4 regions of the Virgibacillus sp. Bac330 genome follow, and region 2 is predicted to be linked to each of the others. Evidence: riboswitches for the same ligand, from Rfam matches in the RefSeq annotation. Region 2 holds a riboswitch; each other region holds the start of a gene.
The links. A riboswitch is a leader RNA that binds a small molecule or an ion and turns the genes downstream of it on or off. The one in region 2 is predicted to bind S-adenosylmethionine.
Positions count from the first base shown of each region.

Region 1: linked by a shared signal. The riboswitch ahead of D9780_RS13705 (homocysteine S-methyltransferase family protein) and the one ahead of D9780_RS16190 (O-acetylhomoserine aminocarboxypropyltransferase/cysteine synthase family protein) in region 2 are both predicted to bind S-adenosylmethionine.
Region 3: linked by a shared signal. The riboswitch ahead of D9780_RS10815 (methionine ABC transporter ATP-binding protein) and the one ahead of D9780_RS16190 (O-acetylhomoserine aminocarboxypropyltransferase/cysteine synthase family protein) in region 2 are both predicted to bind S-adenosylmethionine.
Region 4: linked by a shared signal. The riboswitch ahead of metK (methionine adenosyltransferase) and the one ahead of D9780_RS16190 (O-acetylhomoserine aminocarboxypropyltransferase/cysteine synthase family protein) in region 2 are both predicted to bind S-adenosylmethionine.

Region 1 is NZ_CP033048.1:2,961,469-2,966,443, reverse strand. Features, by position in the region: gene D9780_RS13715 (DUF5700 domain-containing putative Zn-dependent protease) at 1-238, opposite strand, end outside; gene D9780_RS13710 (DUF4177 domain-containing protein) at 556-768, shown strand; gene D9780_RS13705 (homocysteine S-methyltransferase family protein) at 885-1,934, opposite strand; SAM riboswitch class I at 2,165-2,265, opposite strand; gene D9780_RS13700 (methionine biosynthesis PLP-dependent protein) at 2,499-3,599, opposite strand; SAM riboswitch class I at 3,695-3,796, opposite strand; gene D9780_RS13690 (manganese catalase family protein) at 4,891-4,975, opposite strand, start outside.
Region 2 is NZ_CP033048.1:3,476,012-3,480,986, forward strand. Features, by position in the region: gene cls (cardiolipin synthase) at 1-1,395, opposite strand, end outside; gene D9780_RS21215 (hypothetical protein) at 1,718-1,861, opposite strand; gene rarD (EamA family transporter RarD) at 2,160-3,071, shown strand; SAM riboswitch class I at 3,167-3,286, shown strand; gene D9780_RS16190 (O-acetylhomoserine aminocarboxypropyltransferase/cysteine synthase family protein) at 3,478-4,975, shown strand, end outside.
Region 3 is NZ_CP033048.1:2,315,260-2,320,234, forward strand. Features, by position in the region: gene D9780_RS10805 (MetQ/NlpA family ABC transporter substrate-binding protein) at 132-956, opposite strand; gene D9780_RS10810 (methionine ABC transporter permease) at 1,038-1,706, opposite strand; gene D9780_RS10815 (methionine ABC transporter ATP-binding protein) at 1,696-2,727, opposite strand; SAM riboswitch class I at 2,828-2,942, opposite strand; gene D9780_RS10820 (thioredoxin family protein) at 3,011-3,325, opposite strand; gene D9780_RS10825 (toprim domain-containing protein) at 3,348-3,704, opposite strand; gene gcvH (glycine cleavage system protein GcvH) at 4,350-4,730, opposite strand; gene D9780_RS10835 (arsenate reductase family protein) at 4,904-4,975, opposite strand, start outside.
Region 4 is NZ_CP033048.1:1,031,851-1,036,825, forward strand. Features, by position in the region: gene D9780_RS04635 (ABC transporter substrate-binding protein) at 1-308, opposite strand, end outside; gene pckA (phosphoenolpyruvate carboxykinase (ATP)) at 810-2,396, opposite strand; SAM riboswitch class I at 2,741-2,853, shown strand; gene metK (methionine adenosyltransferase) at 3,187-4,392, shown strand; gene asnB (asparagine synthase (glutamine-hydrolyzing)) at 4,961-4,975, shown strand, end outside.

The sequences.
Region 1 (4,975 bases), 510 kb from region 2:
CATACGCAGACGTGATCGTGTACAGATGTTTTTCTATGTTTTGATTGGCTATTTTCATTGTATTCATATGACTTGGGTACTTTTGCAGGGCTGTTTTTCTTTTTTGTTCCGGGTTCTTACAATGATATAAAAAATATTCCTTAAATTGTAGCGGATAGGTAGCATGATATGTATGTAAAAATGATACATTTGGTTGATAATTATTTATGAAATATGGCGCTGTATTATAAATGTTCATGATAACATCCTCCCTACAATTTTTTGGCTTAAAGGATAGGAAAAAAAGGCTGTCGCCATAAGCCCTGGCAACAAGGGATGTCTTCTAAAATTTTCATCCCGCTAGTCCTCCAATTAAAGTGTAAAGTGTCCTCACTAGATTGCCTTTACACATGATTTCGACTTTTATTTCCATTATCCTGCCTGTTAGTAAAAAGTAGTTTTCCTGTGCGTTGTAAACCGGAAATAAATTCGTTAGTATAGACATGTACTTTTTTAGTATGCAATGAAAAAAATAATTGCTGTTAGAAAAGGTATAGTACATATGGAAGATGCGACGTGGGTGCCTGGGAATACGCTGTAGAAACTTGGACATTAGGGATCGATTCAGCTGATCGAGAGGAATTTGAAGATAAATTAAATGAATACGAAAAACAAGGTTGGGAATTAGTAAACGTTTTTCCTCAAATTGGAGGTAGTATGAGGGATATTAGTGTGAACTTTAACCAAATCTCTTTAAATGAAAAGCGATATAAAGAATGTAAAATGTAGAAAGATGTTCAAATTATATTTAAAGGAACTCCCCGTCATTGCTCTGATGGGAGTTCCTCTCTAAATTAAAACTTGTCAGCGGATGATATTTTTAAAAATGCTTATCCAACAACCCTCTAAGCCTTGGAGCGGTATTCTAGATTATGTTTTTTCAACGTTTTGTCAGTACCAAATAAAAAGTGCTTTTCCATATTTGGCGAGTATTTGGAATTAACCGTTTCTTTACCGACAGCTTCTGCAACAGCACGTAACATTGCAGGCGATGCGCCACAGCATAGACCAATATAGTTCACACCGATGTCTTTTGCTTTTTTCGCCCAAGCTGCTAATTCGTAGCGGTTGTGGTAAAGTGGATCAAGTGCCGTTGGGAACGTCGTTTCTGTAGGTAAATGGCAACTGCAACCTCCATCCGGCAAATTGAAAAAGGTTGGGTGTGCCTCTGTTGTTCGATAAGGTATTGGTAATGCCCCAATATAACCTTTGACTGCCTCTCTTATTTTAGCTACAAAGGGCTGGATGGTATCAGGGCCACGGAAGCAATTCATTCCGACGACGAGCGCTCCTTTTTCAGATAGTAATTGGCAAGCTTCCTCCACGGTATACCCGTCCCTTAGAATGTTTTCGCCCATAAGACCAAAAGTGATGACGGCTGGGAGTTCTTGTTTCGTAATTTCTTCTAAAGCGATTAGAGCTTCTTCATAATAATAAAATGTTTCTCCGTTTACGAAATCAACACCTTCTTCTTTACACCATTGCACCATCTCGGCGAAAATACTCCTTACTTGCTCTTTGGAAGCTGGGTCATTCGGATCGAAAATATTCGTGTTAGAAATATTTCCAGCAACGAGTGCTTCTTCTACAGGATGTTCTTTGGCGACTTCTTTTGCTAGCTGAATGGCGTTCCTGTTTAACGGCTCGAGCAATTCTTCCTTACCAATGATTCGCATCTTCTCTCGGTTTCCGTTGTAAGTAAATGCGAGTACGACGTCTGAGCCTGCATTCATAAAATCGCGATAAGCTTGTTTCAGAGCTTGCGGATTATCTAATGCGACTTCTGGTACAAAAGAACCTGCTTGTAAATATCCTCTGCGCTCTAATTCAAATAAATAACCTTCCCCAACAATAACCGTACCTTCCTGTAATCTTTGTTGTAAGCTGCGTTTCATGTTAAACTCCTCCTTTTATTTTGAAAGCTTTGCTTCGTAAAAAATGTGGTACAAAGTATATAGCAAGAGCCACCACTTCGATATTTACTTCATGGTAAAATTACCTCCCCCTTTCATTAAAAAATCGTTTTTTTAGTTGCTTCACCTATGTGAGCTTCCATCGCGAATTATTGGAACATAAAAACCCCCTTCTTATGAATAAGAAGAGGATAGATTCCAAATGGCGACTCTTCTTATCTTCAAGCGTTACGCTTCTGGAATTAGCACAGTGCAAAAGATGCCTGTTGCTGAGGTATCAAAGGGCCAGTCCCTCCACCTCTCTGGATAAGATAAATCCTATAAAGTTGTGGAATAATAAAGATTTACAGTTGACGGTTAAAGAAACCATTAAATTGAAGTTTGTAAATTATTATTATTCTGAATGTAAGTTATACTATAAACGGAAAAAAATTCAATGTCAACCTATTTCGAAAAAATAGTTATGGTTAGCTTTGGGTGAGAGCTAGCACCCTATTTATTATGAATTAAATAAAACTTAGTTATAAAGCCCCGTCAAGCCCAAATTTAAAATGCCTGTAATGCGTTCTGCAAATCATGTTTTAAATCATTCACATGCTCTATTCCGACAGAAAAGCGTAATAAACAGTCATCAATGCCACGCTTAGTACGTTTATTAATGGGAATATCCGCATGTGTTTGTGTTGATGGATACGTGATAAAACTTTCCACACCACCTAGACTTTCAGCGAAGGTAATCAGTTGTAATTGCTGTAAAAAAGGATCTACACACTTGTTATCATGTAAACGAAAAGATAACATACCACCTTTGCCAGGATAAAGCACCTCTTTTACTGCTTGATGGTTGTTTAAAAAATGGGCTAACTCTTGGGCATTTGTTTCGTGCTTTTCCATACGCAAGGATAGCGTTTTTAATCCTCTAATTAACAACCAACTGTCAAATGGAGAGAGTACTGCCCCAGATGTATTATGCATTATAGCAAGTTGTTCACAGATCGGTTCATCGTCGGTAACTACTAAACCAGCTAATACGTCATTGTGCCCACCAATATACTTTGTTGCACTATGAATAACAATATCAGCGCCAAGTTCTAAAGGGCGTTGCAAATAGGGTGTAAGGAATGTGTTGTCAACAATAAGCAATAGATCATGTTTTTTAGTTAGATGAGCAATAGAGGTAATATCTATTTCCTGCATTAATGGATTTGTCGGTGTTTCAATAAATATTGCTTTTGTTTTATTCGTTATATTTGTTTCCGTTTCTTTGAAATTGGTAAAGGGATCATAACAGATGTTAAAATGGTATGCTCTTGTGTACTGTTCCAACAAACGATACGTCCCACCATAAATATCTTCTGAAGCAATGATTTCATCACCAGCTTGAAAAAGGGAAAGAACAAGCTGTATAGCTGCCATGCCTGAACTACAAGCAAAAGCTTGCTTACCAGATTCTAACTTCGCAACACCTTCTTCTAACAGGGATCGAGTTGGATTTTTCGTGCGACTGTAATCATACCCGGTTGACTGTCCAATGCCATCATGTTTGAATGCAGTTGATAAATAAATAGGTGGATTAACTGCTCCAGTACGAAGATCACTTCGGTTTCCTAGTTGCACCATGCTAGTTTCACGTGTTTGTTGTAACACTTTATCATCTCCTTAAAAATGGTTACAAGGAGAGGATGCAAAAAACCTCTCCTTGAAATAAGAAGAGGTTTCCTAATATGTTGAAAAGGATCTTCTTCTTATCTTCAAGCGCTATGCTTCTGGAATTGGCACAGTACCGCATGCGGTCTGTTGCCGAGGTATCAAAGGGCCAGTCCCTCCACCTCTCTGGATAAGAAAATTTTTATTAAATTTTAAAAGATTGAATTTTAGAATACAATGAAGTTCCATAAAAGTCAAGGGGATTTTGTCTCCACAATTTAAGGGTTCGGCTTCTTCCAACTGTGGTGAATCTTTTTTGTGCTCGAAACGTAGCCAGAATAATATAGTTTTTGCGGAAGGTTCTCATCGTGGTAATCATTCACCAAAAGATTATGAAAGATGTATAATTGGAGGAATGAACTTGCGTAGCCAATGTATTTGCTCGTAGAATAAAAATAAAAAGGTTATGCTCGTCGCAAATCCGCACGCCCCCGCGCTTGAAATCGCTCATGCTCGCATGAAATACGCTCGCTCCTGTCCGGAATGCGCTCATGCTCGTCGCAAATCCGCACGCCCCGCGTTGAAATCGCTCATGTTCGTCGCAATCTGCACGCCCCGCGCAGAAATCGCTCATGTTCGTCGTAATTCCGCTCTCTTCTGCGCTGAAATCGCTCATACTCGCATGAAATACGCTCGCTCCTGTCCGTAATGCGCTCATGTTCGTTGCAAATCCGCACGCCCCGCGCTTAAAATCGCTCATGTTCGTCGTAATCTCGCTCGCTCCGCGTTGAAATCGCTCCTGCTCGTCACAATCCGCTCTCTCCCGCGCAGAAATCGCTCATGTTCGTCACAATTACGCTCTCTCGCACTGAAATCCGCTCATGTTCGTCGTAATTCCGCACGCCCCGCGTTGAAATCGCTCATGTTCGTCGTAATTCCGCACGCTCCGCGCTTAAACTCGCTCATGCTCGTCGCAAATTCGCACGCCCCGCGCTTAAACTCGCTCATGCTCGTCGCAAATTCGCACGCCCCGCGCTTAAACTCGCTCATGCTCGTCGTAATTCCGCACGCCCCGCGCTTAAACTCGCTCATGCTCGTCGCAAATCCGCACGCCCCGCGCAGAAACCGCTCATGTTCGTCGTAATTCCGCACGCCCTGCGCTGAACTCGCTCATGCTCGTCGCAAATCCGCACGCCCCCCGTAGAAATCGCTCCTGCTCGCATGAAATAGATGTAAGTTCTACATAAATATTGTATGATGAACTCCGTAAACACTACGGAGTTCATCATACTTACATGTTTTCCATTAACCGTTTAGCAATTTTTTGATAATCATCTTTATCAATGCCAGGTGCAAATTGTTCAGGAAGATCTTCT
Region 2 (4,975 bases):
TCCTAACGACCGTTGACGGTATAAACCTTCTGTCATTTGTGTCGATAGCAACATGTCTTCTTCAAATTTCGATACTAATTGTTGCGTCAAATCATGATCATATAAAAAAGCGTTCACTTCAAAATTTAAGCGGAAGCTACGAACATCAATGTTCGCTGTGCCAACTGAAGCGATTTTACCATCTACTACGATGGTTTTCGCATGTAGAAAGCCATTTTGATAAATAAATATTTCTGCACCTGCTTCTAAAAGGTCTCCTATATGTGATAATGTTGCCCAATATACGAAAGGATGATCTGGTTTATTAGGAATCATAATTCGAACATTGACCCCAGACAATGAAGCAATTCGCAGTGCATCACGTAAGCTTTCATCAGGAATAAAATACGGCGTTTGAATATAAACATAGTCTTTTGCAGTCATGATCATTTTAATGTAGCCATTTTTTATTTGCTCCCAATCCGAATCAGGCCCACTGGAGACAATTTGTACACCAACATTACCGACTGGGTTAGCACTATAATAACGGTCTTCATATAAAATGTCGTTACGAGAAGCTTGGTTCCAATCTAATATAAAACGTGTTTGCATTTGGCGTACAGCATCTCCGAAAATACACAAATGCGTGTCACGCCAGTACCCAAATTTTTTATTCATTCCTAAATATTCATCACCAATATTAAAGCCACCAATATATCCTATTTTCCCGTCAATAATGGCCAATTTACGATGATTTCGATAATTTATTTTAAAATTAATTTTAGGTATCTTAGGAGGAAAAAATGCTTCTACTTCTACACCGGCATTAAGAAGTTTCTTTATATACTTTCGGCTTAAAGATCGTGACCCCATATCATCAAACAACATACGTACTTCTAGACCTTCTTTTGCTTTTTTTATTAACACATCAGCGATTCTTTGACCGAGCTGGTCACTACGAACAATATAATACAACAAATGAATATGATCTCTAGCCTGTTCTAAATCATTGATTAAGGCTTCAAATTTCTCCTTACCATCTGTAAAAATCTTCACTTCATTATTATGGGTAAAAATTGCATCGTCGTTGCGTAAGTGTAAATAATAGAGGTCTTCATATTGAGCAATGTCTTTGTTTTTAAATTCAAAAGTTCCTTCTTCAAGCGCACGCAACTGCGATTGCACCGCCGCTTTTACGCCTAATCTACTTTTTGTATCCCAAGTAAAAATACGCCTTCTGCTAATTGGTTTTCCAAAAATCAAATACAGGATGAACCCTACAATTGGGATAAACAATAACACCATTAGCCAAGCCCAAGTTGAGGTTGGATCTTTTCGTTCAAGAAAGATAATAGAAATTCCTAAGGCAATATTTAATATTAAAATAAAGCTTAGCAGATAAGAAAATAGATCTATTTGCATAGCTTTCCCCCTTTCTCGAACCTTACTTCATTTTTTTGTACTCTCCCATAATACTATAGCATACCATGTTATTCATTTTTTATCTATTGTATTTAAAAATCCCCTTTTCATGTATAAGCAAAACATAGATTTACAAAAATTTTACGACCAAAGCCCTTGTTTTACTTATAACCTTCATTTTAATGTTTTTCTACGGAAGACTTGGCTTGTCGCTAATTCCTATGGCGAAAAGACACTATCGTTTTTTTATAAAGTAAAACAAAGGCTTGGGGCGCCCGGTTAGCAACGTCGCGAGTGGAACGAAGCAACGAAAGTTTTAGGAATCATGCTCTGCAACTGGAGTATACCGGCGCCATCTGGCAAGCCCGTCTTCAGTCGGCCTTCCTAATAAATACAACCCCCCTGCTTCATAACCTGCATGAATGACTTCTGTTTCCAGTTTATGATTTCGTTTATTCATCTAATTACCTCCTTGTTTTATAGTACAAGTTTATCTAATGAAACTTTTTGCCCATCTTATATTCTAGTGGAATACGAACTATAATGAAATCGTTCTCTTTTGTTTTCACTTACTATTCTTGCTTTTCTTACAAAAGAGATTTAGAATAACTATATTATATTGACATCCATCTGGGGAGCAGCATGCATTCTTTGTAATAAAGAAGCTTAACTTCACAGTGATCTCATCAGTATGTAAACGTGAATTTTCTTTTTTTATCTCTTACCTCCATATTATTTCACATGAAAGAAGGGAGAACATGTCCGTTACACAAGAGAAAACGGGTATCATACATACTTTAGGAGCTTATGCTTTATGGGGAGTTCTACCCATTTATTGGAAGTTACTAGAGACCGTTTCACCTGGCGAAACGCTGGCACATCGAATTATATGGTCGGCTATTTTTATGATTATTATTGTACTCAGTGTTGGGAAGTGGCATGAATTGCTTCGCGAATGGAAGGCATTAATGCAAAACAGACGAAAATTCATAGGCGTTTTTATGGCAACTACTGTTATTAGTCTCAATTGGCTGACATTTATTTGGGCGGTGCACAATGATCATGTTATTCAAGCAAGTCTAGGATATTATATTAACCCTTTAATCAGTATTTTGCTCGGTATCCTTGTGCTGAAGGAATCTTTCACCTTTAGACAGACCATTTCCTTTATCATGGCAGCTATTGGCGTCCTTTATTTGACAATAAGTTATGGCGTATTTCCTTGGATATCTTTATTGCTAGCAACGAGCTTTGGATTGTACGGTTTGTTAAAGAAAAAGATAGATATTGGACCTATGATTGGACTGACAATCGAAACAATGTTAATCTCTCCAATTGCTCTTCTATTCTTATGCTTTCTTCCCCAAAGCACTTTTCAATGGGGCACCATTCTGTCAACGACGAACATGCTACTAATAGGTGCTGGCGTAGTTACAGCAATACCCTTATTACTATTTGCAAGCGGAGCAAAACGAATTTCTTTATCCTTAGTCGGCTTTTTGCAATACCTTGCACCAACACTTATGTTGTTAATAGGAGTGTTTTTATATAATGAACCATTCACTTCTGCTCACTTCATCGCATTTTTATTCATATGGTTAGCACTGATTAACTATCTGTTAGCTAGTTACCAAAAGCCTACAAAAAAGCAATTTCAAAAAGCGAACTAACGCTTGATTAAAAACAATCAGTTAATCCGTTTAATAAAATGACCGTTGACAAATTCGTTTGAACCTTATATAATTTTCAGTAATTTAAATAACATCTCTTATTATGAGTGGCGGAGGGAATAGGCCCTGTGAAGCCCGGCAACCTAAAAGCAAACATTTTTGCTTTTTACGGTGCTAAATCCTACAAACCTATTATAAGGTTTGGAAGATAAGAGGAGGACGGAATGCATATTTGAACCCTCTTCTTAGGAAGAGGGTTCTTTATTTTTGTTTTCATTTCTTCCTTGCCATCTACCTTACTTCTAAATTTTTACCAAACAAAATACACACTATTTATTCTTGTAAGCTTGTTTCTTTTAACGGAACAGAAGGCCCATTTCCACATTTAATTAAAGGAGGAAAAACAATGAGTCATTTTTTTACGCAAGATCCAGAAACTGCATTACTTCACGGTGGGCAAATACCCGATTCAGCAACAGGAGCTAGAGCAGTACCTATTTACCAAACGACTTCTTATGTATTTAACGATACAGAACACGCACAGAACTTATTCGGATTAAAAGAACCTGGAAATATATACTCCCGAATTGGTAATCCAACTGTAGATACGTTTGAACAACGTATTGCCCAACTAGAAGATGGTGTCGCTGCAGTAGCTACATCTTCTGGAATGGCCGCAATCACTTTCGCTATTTTAAATGTAGCAAGTGCTGGGGACGAAATTATTACCGATAGCAATCTTTACGGTGGAACATACAATTTATTTGCTAATATACTTCCTCGTTATGGAATTCATGTAAAATTCGTAGATGGATCAAACCCAATTGAAGTAGAGGCTGCAATTACTGAGAAAACCAAAGCTATTTTTGGGGAAACAATCACAAATCCGAGCCTGCAAATTTTTGATATTGAAACGATTGCAGCAATTGCACATGCACACCATATCCCTTTAATTATAGATAATACATTTGCCCCTTACCTCGTTAAACCATTCGCATGGGGAGCGGATATTATTGTCCATTCTGCAACGAAATGGATTGGTGGTCACGGAACAACGATTGGCGGGGTAGTTGTAGACGGAGGAAGGTTTGATTGGAATCACGATAAATTCCCAGGTTTCACCCAACCTGATGCAAGTTACAACGACTTGCGCTTTACTGATGTTGGGCCTGCCGCTTTTGCTACAAAACTACGTGTACAATTAATTCGTGATATTGGAGCTTGTTTAAGCCCTCATAGCGCATTTTTGTTGCTTCAAGGGTTAGAAACGTTACATTTACGCATGCAACAACATACGAACAATGCACAAAAAATTGCTGCTTTTTTAACAGATCATCCAGCAATTGAATGGGTTAATTATCCTGGTTTGTCCAATCATCCTTCCTATTCATTAACAAAAAAATACTTTCGTGACGGTACTGCTGGTTCCATTATTACGTTCGGTATTCAAGGTGGAAGGGAAGTTGGAAGACAATTAATTGATCAAATTGAATTATGGTCGCATGTAGCTAATGTAGGTGATGCTAAATCGCTCATTATTCACCCAGCATCTACCACACATCAACAGCTGACAACGGAAGAATTAGCCGCAAGTGGGACAACAGAAGAAACCATTCGCTTATCGGTTGGCTTAGAGTCTGTTCATGACCTGCTCATTACTTTGGAAAACGCAATAGCAAAGGCTACAGGGGAACAAGCAACCATCCCTATAGATGAAAAACAGGCTATCCATTGGCTACTTCATTCTCCTTTTTTAAGAGACAGTGGAAACGCGCGTAAAAAATGCCTTGCCGTTTACGGTTTAGAAACAGCAAATGAAACAGACCGAAATAAAGTCTTCCAATTACAAGCGTTCGGATTCGATATAGCTGTTGTGGGAAGTACGAACCTAACCTTCCCCTTAC
Region 3 (4,975 bases), 1.2 Mb from region 2:
GTTCCCTTCTCAAAATGGATATAAACGCTTCATTCGGCATAATCGCGGTTAAATTTCACATATAGACGGATACGTTGGCGATACCTACACATACAGTAAATTCCGCTAAATCTTTGCCTATTGCTGCTATTTTATTTCTTTTCTTTTACTGGAACAATTGCTCCATTATATTTCTCCCTCATAAAAGCTTGAATTTCTTCTGATTGTAAGATCTCAGCTAATTTATTTAATGCTTCATCGTCTTTATCCTCTTTCTTCACTGCCAACACATTCACATAAGTAGATTCATCGCCTTCAATAAATAAACCGTCTTCTTCTGGCTTTAGACCAGCATCAATAGCATAGTTCGTATTAATAGCTACAAGGGCATCCTCTTCCCTTTCATAGTATTCTGGAAGGACAGCAGCCTCATATTCAGGTAAAAAAGTCAAGTTTTTTGGGTTTTCTACTATATCATCAACAGTAGCACGTGCTTTGTCTACATCTTCATCTATTTTAATAAGTCCTTGTTCTTCAAACAAAGTTAAAATTCGCCCGTGATCTGGCACGGAGTTACTCATAATAACTTCCGTTCCTTCTGGAATATCCTCCACACTAGATATGCCTTTGGAATATACACCCATCGGTTCAATATGAATACCAGCAATATAATCTAAATCGTAACCTGTATCATCAATTGTTTGCTCAAGAAAGGGGATGTGTTGATAATAGTTAGCATCAATTTCTCCATTCGCAAGATCATCATTCGGTAATACATAGTCTTGGTATTCACTAATTTCCAGTGTGATCCCTTCTTCTTCTAAAATCGGCTTTGCTTCTGCTAATATTTCTGCGTGTGGTACACTTGAAGCCCCGACGGTTATTTTATTATCATCTTTTTCTTCTCCCCCACCACAAGCAGTTAATAAACCACCTAAAGCAGTAAGGATTAAAATGGAGAGAATATATTTTTTCATGTTGACACACTCCTCTTTCAAAGTTTCTATTTGCATACACTTGTCAAAATTACACTTCATTATAATAATTATTAATTTCCTTTATCTTTTATCTAATTTGCGTGTAATATAATCACCAATAAATTGAAATAGAAATACAATGAGCACAATAATAACGGAACAAAGTAAAACAATATCAAAATCTCTACGTTGAAAGCCTGAGTAATATGCATAGCTCCCCAGGCCTCCTGACCCAATTGCTCCTGCCATTGCTGTATAACCTATTAGCGCAATGGCAGTAACGGTAAGTCCTGAAATTAAAGCTGGCATTGCTTCTGGTAACAATACTTTAAAAATAATTGTTCGGGTCTTGGCGCCCATTGCTTTAGCAGCCTCTATGACACCTTTATCTACTTCTCTTAAAGCAATTTCCACCAACCGTCCATAAAACGGCGCGGCTCCAATAATTAATGCCGGGAGCGCAGCGTTAGGGCCTCTTATCGTACCAACAAGAAAATCAGTAAATGGGAATAACAATAATATTAATATAATAAAAGGAATAGCACGGAATACATTTACAAATGTGGCCGTGATAAAGTTAACCCATTTATTTTCCCACAGTCCCCCTTTATTAGTGAGAAATAACAGTAACCCAAGTAAAATCCCCAAAATAAAGGTTCCAATTAAAGCAATAATCGTCATATAAAATGTTTCTTTCGTTGCTTCTACAATGTCTTCTACTTTAATAGTAGCAAATAAATCAGCGAACACCGCGGATCACCTCTAACTCTACGGAAGTCTTTTCTGTTACGTGTTGAATTGCTTTAGTAATTTCTAATTCTTCACCAGTCATTTGGATAAATAGCGTACCGTACGCACCGGCCTGCGTTCGCGTTATTTTCCCTTGTAAAATACTAATGTCAATGTTATACGCCTTTACAAGCTTACTAATTAAAGCGTCGTTCGTTGTTTCGCCTACAAAATGGAGACGAATTAACTTACCATTCTCAAATGCGCGAACTAAATGTTCAAACTCATTCTCGGCTTCTGCATCCCCCATTAGCTGTTGAACGAACTTTTTCGTAACATCTTTTTTGGGGTGTGCAAACACATCCAATACATTACCATGTTCTACCACTTTTCCATTTTCCATCACGGCTACCTGCTTACATATTTTTCGAATCACATGCATTTCATGTGTAATTAATATAATCGTTAAGCCTAGTTGCTGATTTATATCTACAAGCAAGTCCAAAATAGAATTCGTTGTTTCTGGATCTAATGCGGATGTTGCTTCATCACATAATAATACGGAAGGCTTGTTTGCTAATGCTCTCGCTATGCCAACCCGTTGTTTTTGCCCACCACTTAATTGCGAAGGGTAGGTCGCTTCCTTCCCGGATAAACCGACCAAATCAATGAGAGATTGAACACGTTGGTTCCGTTCTTCTTTTTCAACACCTGCTATTTCTAATGGGAAAGCTATATTTTCTTTTACAGTACGTGACCATAACAAATTAAAATGCTGGAATACCATGCCAATATCTTGTCTAGCTAACCGCAATTCATTCTTTTTTAATGCTGTTATTTCTTGATTACGAATAAAAATCTTACCACCTGTAGGTTCTTCTAAACGATTCAGTAATCGCACAAACGTACTTTTTCCTGCACCACTATAACCGATCACACCAAAGATATCTCCTTGTTTAATCGAAAGGGTTACATCGTCAACAGCCGTTGTTTCTGTCTTGTTTGCAGTAAAAACTTTACGCAAACCCTCTATCGATATCACACTTAGTCCTCCTTTTTGTCCCTTTACTATTATGCCCACATCAGCAATTAAAAACGCCTTTCTGCAAGAGAACAGAAAGACGTATACATGTCAAAATGTCCCCTCATCTACCAAGACATAAGCCTTGCAGGAATTAGCACCTTTCAAAATAAAACATTTATTTGAAGGTTGCCGCGGGTTCGTAGGGCCAGTCCCTCCACCGCTCAAGATAAGAGTTAATTATTATTTAATTGGAATAGAAATCATAATAACACGTTGCTTGCTATCTGTCAATGTAATTTTACTATCGAAATGAAAACAATTCTGGTCTATGCATGATCAAGTGTTGGTATATATTTGCTACATCACGAAATGCATACATTTTTTCAACGAGCTCTCCATCTTTCTTTATAAGCAAACAAGGAACACTTGCTATTTGATGCGTTTGCATAAATTCTGGATGTAGTGATGCATTCATTTCTAAAAATAGCTCTTGCTTTTGCATTTGTTCCATTTTAAGCAACATACTTTTAGCAAGATTACACGTTCCGCAAAGTGGTGTATAAATATAAAGAAAGTAATTGGATTGCTGTAGTTGCTCTTTTGTTACTTGTTGCAAACTATCACCTTTTTACTTTAAATTAAATCAGAAATATAGGATTAACCGCTATTCGTTTACTCACTAAAACTTGAGCTAGTACATTTTCAGGTGTCGTAGCTACTTCTCTGTATTCGCTACTTACATATACATGTTCTGCATGTGGCAATTCTCTTGCTAGTTGTTTACGAAGCTTGATGCCAGAAGGATCTTCGTCGACAAGAATAAAAACATCCTTATCATCTAAACCATATTCTTCCAACATGTGATCAAATCTCTCTACTCCAAGCGTTCCATTTGTGCAAACAATGGTGATCTCTTCGGCAATCACTTTATTCACTTGCTTCTTATCAGTCAATCCTTCTACAATCATAACCTTTTCTGATCCATTTGTAATCATCACACAGCACTCCTTGAAAAATCAAGCAACAAGCTTGCAATAAAATATATTTTATTTACTTTAGCTGTCTTTCAATAGTGCAAACCTAGCTGGGAATATATACTACTTACAAAAGGATAACTGCATAGCTAGGAGGCTTTTTGACTATTGAATGTATACATCATTTAGCAGGACGTCATCTCTGTACTATAATGCTTGTTTTCATATTACCTATAAGTTTACTCCTAGTTTATGTGGCAGACGGACAATTATTAACAATCTTATAAACAAAGTTGATTGCAAAGCATTGCAATCAGCTTTGTTCACACACTATAAGAAAGTATCAAGTTTTTCAGGTTTATAATATAAGAAGAACAAAGGCTCGGGGCGCCTGGTTAGCAACGTAGAGAGTGGAACGAATCAACGAAAGTTTTAGAAAGCATACTCCTGCAAGCCCGTCTTTAGTCGGCCTTCCTATTTCGCACGAATCAATGATGACTTAGCTTAGGGCAATGGTGTGAAGTTGCCTAGTTGCTGGCCACTGGAGCCGGACGTGGCTAAATAACTTAGTTAGTTTATCCACAGCTGCTAAAATTTATAATTTCCTAGACCAAAACAAAGGCTTTCGCCATAAGACTTTGGCGACAAGCCTAGTTTTTTTAATATTTATTCACTGATAATTTCTTCGTAAGCTTCCGCAGATAGTAAGTCATCCAATTCTGTTTCCTTCGTTGGTTCAACAACGACCATCCATGCCTTTTCGTATGGTGATTCATTCACTAATTCAGGGCTATCTTCCAATTCTTCATTCATTTCAACGACTTTCCCACTAATAGGAGCATATAATTCCGACACTGTTTTCACGGACTCCACACTACCGAAAGGCTCATTGATTTCTAATTCGTCACCGACTTCAGGTAGTTCAACGAACACAATGTCACCTAACTCATCTTGTGCAAATGCAGTAATTCCAATGCGCACAGTTCCATCTTCTTTTTTTACCCATTCGTGTTCTTTTGAATATAATAAATCCTTTGGTACGCTCATATTTATTCCCTCCAAATGATATATTCCAATTTCACTATACAAGGTTCAGTCCCAATTATCCAGTATTATTTTAAATAGATTATTCCAAAAGTTTTACCCTTCACTTGTAGTTACCATTGTAGAATCCTTCATCAACTTGATGTTTTATTCGACAGTTCGGTTGGAATAAGCTATTATAGCCAATTTTTTTCAAATTCTTCCTCTTCGAAGCCAACAGTTACGTTAGAGCCATCTGTTACAATTGG
Region 4 (4,975 bases), 2.0 Mb from region 2:
TTAATAGCAATATCTTTTGAATCTTGAGCATAGACGTAAATAGACGTTTCCGCTCCTACTAAAGCGATATCCGATCCATCTGATAATAGGGAAGTCATCGTTTTATCACCACCCCATGTGGTTTGTAATTCTACATCTAACCCCTCATCTTTAAAAAATCCTTTTTCTAAAGCGACATATTGCGGTGCATAAAAAATGGAACGAGTAACTTCAGCTAATTGAATTTTCTTATTGGTGTTTTCATTATTACAACTTGTTAAAAACAAGAGTATGCTACTGAAGAGCAGGAAAAATAGAATTTTTTTCATCCTATTTGCTCCTTTCTATAATTTCATTCGTCAAAACAGTTTATGATTGGATAGAAAAATGTGTGAATGCCTAGTTAATTAGAAAAATTTGGCTTGTCGTCAAGTTTTATGGCGAAAGCCTTTGTTTTCCTATATTTAAACCCTAAAAATATCCTTTTCTTTAGTGGGACAAAGGAGCAAGCGCCCGTTCACAATGTAACGAATCAAAAAAGATCAAGGAATCATGCCACTAAAACAGGGGTATGCCGATGTTGGGCTGTAAGCTCGTTTTTAGTCGACCTTCCTCTCAGGGATCGGATCGACCGATGATAACTTAGCTTAGGGCGCTGGAGCTGGACGTGGCTAAATAACTTAGTAAGTTTATCCACAGCTGCTAAATTTTATAATTTTCTTAATTTCCTAGATAATAAAAAAATCGACCTCTTTTTGAGGTCGATATGCAGCAGTAACTGCTATGGTAATACTTTATATAAAATTCCTTTTGGGATGAGGAAACATAAGTTAACCCTTAAAACTAGGGCCAGCATTAGCAATATCTTCACGAGCTTCCGTAAATTGTTTGAAATTCTCATGAAATTTCATTGCAAGCTGTTTTGCTGTTTGGTCATAAGCGGCTTTATCTTGCCACGTGTTTTTCGGAATTAATACTTCATCTGGGACTCCAGGCACATGCATTGGAATCTCCAATCCGAAAACTTGATCTTTTGTTGTTTCTACGCCATGTAATTCTCCTTCTAGAGCGGAATGAATCATAGCACGTGTATAAGATAGCTTCATACGCTTTCCTACACCGTAGGATCCTCCTGTCCAACCAGTATTAACGAGGAAGACATTTGATTGATAGGCATCAATTTTCTCCCCTAGCATAGCGGCATATTTAGATGGTGCTAACGGGAGGAACGGAGAACCGAAACAAGCTGAAAAGGTCGCCTGTGGTTCTGTTACGCCTCTTTCTGTACCTGCTAATTTACTCGTATAGCCACTTAGAAAGTGATACATAGCCTGTTCTTTTGTTAATTTACTAATTGGAGGTAATGTTCCGGACGCATCTGCAGTTAGAAAAATAATTGTATTCGGGTGTCCTGCCATACTAGGAATTGCAATATTATCCATGTTCTCTAACGGATATGCTGCGCGCGTGTTTTCTGTTAAGCTTGTGTTATCATAATCAGGAATTCTAGATTGTTCATCTAAAACGACGTTTTCTAATACTGTACCAAATTTAATGGCATCATAAATTTGTGGTTCCTTTTCCTGAGATAGATTGATACATTTAGCGTAACATCCGCCCTCGATATTAAATACACCATTAGGACCCCAACCGTGCTCATCATCACCAATTAGACGACGATATGGGTCAGCGGATAGCGTAGTTTTTCCTGTTCCTGACAAACCAAAAAATAAGGCAACGTCACCTTCATTACCTACGTTAGCAGAGCAATGCATCGATAATACATTACGTTGTGGTAATAAATAGTTCATAACGGAAAAAATAGATTTTTTAATTTCGCCAGCATACTCCGTTCCACCTATTAATACAATACGTTGTTTAAAGGATACCAGAATAAATGCTTCTGAATTTGTACCGTCTACTTTTGGGTCAGCTTTAAATGTTGGTGCAGATATAACAGTAAATTCTGGCTGATGCTTTTCTAGTTCTTCCTTCGTAGGTGTGATAAATAATTGTCTGGCAAAGAGATTGTGCCATGCATATTCATTAATCACTTGCAAAGGGAGACGGTATTCATGGTCTGCTCCAGCATATCCTTTAAAATGAAAGATTTCCGACTTGTTTTTTAAATAGGCAACGACTTTTTGATAAAGCTTATTGAAAGTCTCTTCGTTAACGGACCGATTTACCGTTCCCCAATCAACATACTTTTCGCTCATTTCATCTTCTACAATAAATTTATCTTTAGGAGAGCGACCAGTATAAGCTCCTGTTTCAGCTTGAACAGCACCAGTTGCTGATAACTTTCCTTCATTTCTAGCTAAAATTTTTTCTACAAGTTGTGGTACAGATAAATTCGACAACAAATGAGGATGTGCATATAATTCGGTTACAAATGATTTTTCTACCGTTTTCATTAAAAATACCTGCCTTTTAACTCAAATTTATTCATGTTCATGGAAGAAGAACGTATTTCATGTGTTTAATCTGTAAATAGTATAACACATTTATTCAAATAGTCCATACTAAATGTGATGAAATATAAAAAATTAAAGAAGAATTTATATGCATCTCTGGTTTTTCTTACATTATAGAAAAGTACAAATTTTAGGTTTTGTAGATTTAAGAGAAAAACAAGGCTTTCTCATAAGACTTGGTGACAAGCTAAGTTTTCTACTAGTATGTTGGTAAAGTGATTGAAAATACACCCAAATTAATTGACAGAAACCTACTATTTCGGTAAGCTGAATTGCGAACGGATCTCTTATTCAGAGTTGGTGGAGGGACAGCCCCGAAGAAACCCAGCAACCATCACGCATTTGTGAAAAGGTGCTAACCTGATGCAAGGTCATACGAAACCTTGAACAATAAGAGCGAAAGGATCGCTATTCCCTTTCCTCATGATAAGCAGGAAGGGATTTTTTATACTGTAGAAAAGTATAAATTTTAAGCTCATAGTATAAGGAAGACTACCGCTTTCGCCATAGGAACTTGGCGTTTAAGTCAAGTTTTTCTATTGTTGAATGGATACAGGCAATCTAGCGCAGGATAACTAGAAGTATTTGTTCTTGTCATTATATATGCATATCTTATAATAATGTCATTTTAGATTTCTTTTGTTTATCGTGTGTCAGAGAAAACACCAATTAAGTAAATTTTCACGTTATATAGAGTTCCGTATCTGATTTTAAAGGAGGAAGTAGCAAAATGGCTACGAATCGACGTTTATTTACTTCTGAATCTGTAACAGAAGGTCACCCTGATAAAATATCAGATCAAATTTCTGATGCTATCTTAGATGAAATATTACAATCGGACCCTTATGCACGTGTTGCATGCGAGACAACCGTTACGACAGGTCTTGTATTAGTGGCAGGTGAAATATCTACGACTACTTATGTTGATATCCCAGCAGTCGTACGGAAAACAGTTGAAGAGATAGGTTATACGCGAGCAAAATTTGGTTTTGATGCCAAAACTTGTGCTGTATTAACGGCAATAGATGAGCAATCTCCAGACATTGCTGGAGGCGTAAATAAGGCATTGGAAGCAAGACAGGGACGAATGAGCGAGCAAGAAATCGATGCTATTGGAGCTGGTGACCAAGGTTTAATGTTTGGATTCGCTTGCGATGAAACGGAAGAATTAATGCCACTACCGATTTCTTTAGCACATAAGTTAGCTAAACGTTTGGCAGATGTTCGTAAAAGGCATATCTTAGATTACTTGAGACCAGATGGAAAAACACAAGTAACCATCGAATATGGAGAAGATGGGCAACCTATTCGAGTTGATACCATCGTCATTTCCACGCAGCACCATCAAGATGTAACTGTGGAGCAAATTGAACAAGATTTACTGAAGCATGTTATTTCTCCAGTAGTCCCAGCACATTTGTTAGATAAAACAACAAAATACTTTATCAATCCAACTGGGCGATTTGTGATAGGTGGTCCACAAGGTGATGCAGGTTTAACTGGAAGAAAAATTATTGTGGATACGTATGGTGGTTATGCACGACATGGCGGTGGAGCATTTAGTGGTAAAGATGCAACGAAAGTAGATCGTTCTGCCGCTTATGCAGCAAGATATGTTGCAAAAAACATTGTCGCTGCAAAATTAGCTAAAAGTTGTGAAGTTCAACTAGCTTATGCAATTGGTGTAGCAGAACCGGTGTCAATTGCTATTGATACGTTTGGAACAGGAATCGTTCGTGAAGATGTATTGGTTCAAGCTGTGAGGAAGTTGTTCGACCTTCGTCCTGCTGGGATTATTCGTATGCTTGATTTACAACAGCCAATATTTAGAAATACAGCTGCATATGGTCACTTTGGGCGTACAGATGTTGTATTTCCTTGGGAAAAAACGGATAAAGTAGAAGAATTAATTGCATTAGTAAAAGAACAGCAGTAGAGTGAGCAATAGCATGACTTTTCGGTCGCTGGAGAGGTCATGTTTTTGTTTTACTGTAAGGAAGGGGAAGAAAGAGGTTTCTATCATGCTTTTTTCTCAGGTTTTTGGTTTGTGAAATGTGATAAGCAGACCAACAAGCGATAACTCGGTAGTTGTAAGATTTTCCATCCCGTTAAGTGGAAGTTTGAGGAGTGTTATAGTTGATACGGTTAAGCTAACGGAGGAAAAACACGGAGACTCTTCGAAAATGATGGAGGTGTTTCACTTACGTAACTTTCCTTGTCCTGTAGGAAAGCGTAGCGGGAAGACGCCGCAGAAAAAAAGCGACTTCTTTATTCGAGGAGCTAAGCGCCAGACCAAGGGAAGTGTAGTGTTTTTCCGTAGCGGTCACTAAAAATGTACATAAATAGAGTGCTGGAAATATAGAGGTTATAACTATGTCGAGAAAAACTTGACACATACCAAGTTTTTCTAAAAGTTTTTAACGAACGTTCGGTGTGGTATGATAGTAATGAAAAAATGATGCGTACCATACGTTACTATATTTAATGAGAGAAGGTAGACAGCTATGTGTGGTTTTATT